2 regions of the Pseudoflavonifractor sp. HCP28S3_F10 genome follow, and region 2 is predicted to be linked to the other one. Evidence: predicted binding sites of a transcription regulator. Region 2 holds the regulator's gene; the other holds the start of a gene.
What was found. The regulator HrcA, encoded in region 2, represses chaperone genes, less so after heat shock. The targets are predictions, from matches to a motif close to TGTTAGCACTCNNNNNNNNNGAGTGCTAACA.
Positions count from the first base shown of each region.

Region 1: a site for HrcA is predicted at 1,350-1,380, ahead of htpG (molecular chaperone HtpG). Genes of this name have one in related genera too.

Region 1 covers NZ_JBQHUB010000006.1:15,276-17,648, reverse strand. Annotated here, with positions in the region: gene htpG (molecular chaperone HtpG) at 1-1,306, opposite strand, end outside; gene ACTNBZ_RS04340 (TraX family protein) at 1,492-2,232, opposite strand.
Region 2 covers NZ_JBQHUB010000014.1:47,038-49,410, reverse strand. Annotated here, with positions in the region: gene dnaK (molecular chaperone DnaK) at 1-21, opposite strand, end outside; gene grpE (nucleotide exchange factor GrpE) at 99-659, opposite strand; gene hrcA (heat-inducible transcriptional repressor HrcA) at 675-1,730, opposite strand; gene ACTNBZ_RS07785 (MBL fold metallo-hydrolase) at 1,905-2,373, opposite strand, start outside.

The sequences.
Region 1 (2,373 bases), on a different contig from region 2:
TGTACTCGGCCAGGGTGACCAGCTTGCCCTCCTTGGAGGACCAGAAGAGCAGCAGGTCCTTCAGCAGGTCCTTGTGGGCGCCGTAGTCCCCCAGGATGCCGTATTTGATCTGGGTGCCGAAGGCCTTCCAGAACTGCTCGTACTTCTCCCGCTCCTCCTTCTGGAGCTTCATGAGCTCGTTTTTGATCTTCTTCTCCAGGTTGGAGGCGATGACCTTCAGCTGGCGGGTATGCTGGAGCATCTCGCGGGAAATGTTCAGCGAGAAGTCCTGGGAGTCCACCACGCCGCGGACAAAGCGGAAGTGGTCGGGCAGCAGGTCGGCGCACTTGTCCATGATGAGTACGCCGGAGGAGTAGAGCTGCAGGCCCTTCTCATATTCACGGGTGTAGAAGTCATAGGGAGCGTGGGAGGGGATATAGAGCATGGCCTTGTAGTCCACAGCGCCCTCGGCGCTGACGTGGATGACCTTCATGGGATCCTCCCAGTCGCCGTACTTCTCCTTATAAAACTGGTTGTACTCCTCCTCGGTCACCTCGCTCCTGGGCCGCTGCCACAGGGGTACCATGGAGTTGAGGGTCTCCCACTCGTCGTAATCCTCCCACTCGGGCTTGTAGTCGTCGCCGGCGTCCTCGGGGCGGGGCTTCTGGCGGGACTTGTGCATGAGCATGACGATGGGATAGTGGATATAGTCGGAGTACTTTTTCACCAGGTCAGCGATGCGGTACTGCTCCAGATACTCGTCATAGTGGTCATCCTCGGTGTTGGGCTTGATGTGGAGGATGATGTCGGTGCCGGCGCCCGCCTTCTCGCAGGGCTCCATGGTGTAGCCGTCCTCGCCCTCGGACTCCCAGCGCCAGGCCTCGTCGCTGCCGTAGGCCTTGGAGAGGACGGTGACCTTGTCGGCCACCATGAACGCGGAGTAGAAGCCCACGCCGAACTGGCCGATGATGTCCACGTCGCTCTTGCCCTCGCCGTTCTCCCGCTGGGCCATGTCCTGCTTGAACTGGAGGGAGCCGCTCTTGGCGATGGTGCCCAGGTTGGACTCCAGCTCGTCACGGGTCATGCCGATGCCGTTGTCCGAGATGGTCAGGGTGCGGGCGATCTGGTCGGGAGTGATGGTAATCTTGAAATCGGAGCGGTCCAGCCCCACCTGGTCGTCGGTGAGGGCCTTGTAGGCCAGCTTGTCCACCGCGTCGCTGGCGTTGGAGATGAGCTCCCGGAGGAAGATCTCCTTGTGGGTGTAGATCGAATTGATCATCAGGTCCAGCAGCCGTTTGGATTCGGCCTGAAACGCTTTCTTTTCCATGGTGTGTGCGCCTCCATATAAAAACATAATTTGTTAACCGAAATGTTAGCACTCTGAATGGATGAGTGCTAAACGTATGATAGCCCTTCGCATGGAAAATTTCAAGGGGGTTCAAAAAATGTTTACAAATTCGGGCGGACGGAAAAAGGCCCCGCCTTTCCGACAGGCGGGGCGCAGTACAGGGCTTACAGCATCCGGATCAGGCCAAGAAGCAGCAGATGTGCGGGATAGAAGGAATAGAAGAGGATACGAAGTCCCCTGCCGTGGGGCCCCTGACGGCCCCGGTAGAGCCAGATGGGGATGAGGGCCAGCAGGGCCAGCCCCTGCCGGGGCAGAAGAACGGTATGCCCGGCCAGGATGAACTGGTAACAATAGCCGCTCAGAATGTCCAGATTGATCCACGCCAGGGCCAGCGCCTGGCCGGCGAACTGCCGCCATCCGCGGCCCCGGAAGAAGTAGAAGGCCAGAACGGTGAACACCCCGGCGAAGTGGTAGTCCGCCATGGACAGAAGCCCCAGCACATAGCCCAGCGCCAGTGTGCCCGCCCCGGTCAGCAGCCGTACCCACAGCCGACCGGTGGCCCTGGCCCGTTCGTTGAGCCGGATGAGCAGCAGCGCGATGAGGAAGGTCCACAGCACGTTCTGGTGGAAGGGGTAGAAGACCGTACCGCCCATAACCAGATCAAAGGGAACCTCGGAGAGCAGAGCGCACAGCAGCAGCCGCCCCGCATAGCGGCGCAGGCTTCCGGTATGAAAGTAGCCCTCCACGATCAGAAAGGCGAAGATGGGAAAGGCCAGGCGGCCCACGCAGGTGAGCCAGTCGTTCCCCGGGACCACGGTGGCCCACAGATGGTCGCAGAGCATGCACGCCATGGCTATGACGTGCAGCGACATGGAGGTAGTCTCAAAACGGCGGCTGGATCCCATGGTGCAGCGCTCCTGTCATTAGAAAATATGGGGCATGTCCCCTTGAAGCCATGATACAATACGTCCGGTGGATCTGCAAGCCGGAACGGTATTCTGCATCCCTGCTTTTCATACCGGAAAAACTGTGATAAAATAAAAAAA
Region 2 (2,373 bases):
GATACCGATAATCTTGGACATAAATGATTCCTCCAATATAAAAAAGATTATTTTTAACAAAGAAATTTGGAATATGCTGTTTTTATTCTCCTGAGGCCTTAATTGGCAACCTTGACCATGGCGAAGCGGATGATCTTCTCGCCCGACCGGAAGCCGGTCTGGAAGACCTCCACCACCGTGTTCTCGCCGGCGCTCTCGTCCTCCACGTGCATCACGGCGTTGTGGACATTGGGATCGAAAGGCTGGCCCAGCGCGGGAATTTCCTCCACGCCCTGTTTGGCCAGGACCTCTTTCAGTCCGGCCATGGTCATCTCCACGCCTTTTTTGTAGGCTTCATCGGCGGTGGACTGCTTCAGGGCACGCTCCAGATTGTCATACACCGGGAGGAAAGCCAGCACCGCATCGGACTTGGCGTTCTGGTACGCGTCGGTCTTTTCCTTCTGGCTGCGCTTGCGGTAATTGTCGTACTCGGCGGCCAGACGGAGGTACTGATCCTCCTTCTTGGCCAGGGTGTCTTTCAGATTCTCCAGCTCGGTCAGAAGGGGATCGGGGGCCTCGCTGCCGGGGGTATCGGCCTGGGGCACGGTATCCTCCGCCGCGGGCGTCTGGACTGCGTCCTCTTCCTGCCGGGCGGTCGTTTCTTTTTCGTTCGTGTTCAAGAGGTTACCTCCTCATTATTCCTCGCCGCCGTTCCTGCCGTCGGGGAGCTCGCCCTGGCCGAACAGCCGGGTGAGTCCTTCGGCAAAGTAGGACAGGCGGGCGGTGATCTTCGCGTAATCCATCCGTGTGGGGCCTACCACGCCGATGACGCCCCTCATGCCGTCGCCGATGTCATAGCTGGCCATGACCACGCTGGTATCCTTCAGCGCATCGGCCACATTTTCCGGGCCGATGAGGATACGCATGGGGCCGTTTTCGGGGACGGGGAAGCGGGCGGCGTCCTGATCCTCGGACAGGTAGCTCATCAGAGGCTGGGCCCGTTCCAGGTTCTGATACTCAGGCAGCTCCAGCAGGTGGGCCAGGCCGGCGGTGTGCACCCGCCGGTGCTCCAGGCTCTCCAGCACCTCCATGGCGAAGGAGACCACCAGGCTGATGAGTCCATAGGCCTCTCCGGCGGCATGCTGGGCCACCCGCATCAGCTCGGGCGTGATCTCGTCCAGGGTCAGGCCGGTGAAGGTGGTGTTGAGCAGGGTGTTGAGCATCTGCAATTGAGCCTGGGTCAGGTCGCTGGGGAGCTGGACCAGCTTGTTGCGCACCAGGTTGGTGTCGGTCATGACCACGATGATGAAGGCGTTGCGCTGGACCATCAGCAGGTCGAAGCGCTGGATGGTCACCCGCTCCATGCCGGCAGACAGGGCGAAGGCGGGATAATTGGTCAGACGGGAGACCACCCGGCCTGCCTCCAGGATGACCCGATCCAGCTCCTGCATCTTGAGGCGCAGGGCGCTGTTGATGCGCTCGGTCTCCTGGACCGACAGCTTGTGCTCCTCCATCAGCTCGTTGACGTAGAGCCGGTAGCCCTGGGGCGAGGGGATGCGCCCGGCGGAGGTGTGGGGTTTTTCCAGCAGGCCCATGGCCTCCAGATCGGCCATGTCGTTGCGGATGGTGGCCGATGAGATGGACCGGCCCAGGTGCTCGGCAATGGCCTTGGAGCCCACAGGCTCGGCGGTGGCAATGTAGCTCTCGATGATGGCACGGAGGATCTTTTTTTTGCGTTCCGTCAAATCCATGCCTCTCACCTTCCTTTTGGTTTAGCACTCATATACCCTGAGTGCTAAAGATAATGTACCACCACCCCAAATAAATGTCAATAGGGGGGTTGTAAATTAAATGTGAACAGGGGAAAGAAAAAAGTCCCGCCCTCTGTTTTCAGAGGACGGGAGAATGTGCTAAAACAGCGGTTTTTAAAAGACCAGCACATCGCCGGTGCGGAGGGGGAACACGTGGCCGGGCTCCGCGTCGGAGAGGAGCCGCCGGGCGGGCAGACCGGTGCAGTGGCCGGTGTAGATGCGCTCCACGCCCAGCTCCTCCACCAGGCGGCGGGAGAGGGCGGTCACCGTCCCGGGTTCTACGCCAAGAGAACCCATGCCGTGCTTGCCCACCAGGTGGAAGCCGCCCACCACCGCGTACACCCGCTGGCCGGGGAAGCGGTCCAGAATGTCCCGGACGATATGGTCCACCCCGGCGTGGCAGCAGGAGTTCATCACCACCAGGCCGTGATCCGTCTCGGCCACCAGAGACTGCTCGTGATCCACGCTGTCGGGAATGAGGTGGAGGCCGGGGGCCAGCAGCCGGGGACCGTCATCCAGGTCGAAGCGGTCCATGCAGGCGTGCAGCAGCTCCTGGCTGACGCCCACATAAAAGGGGTTGCCC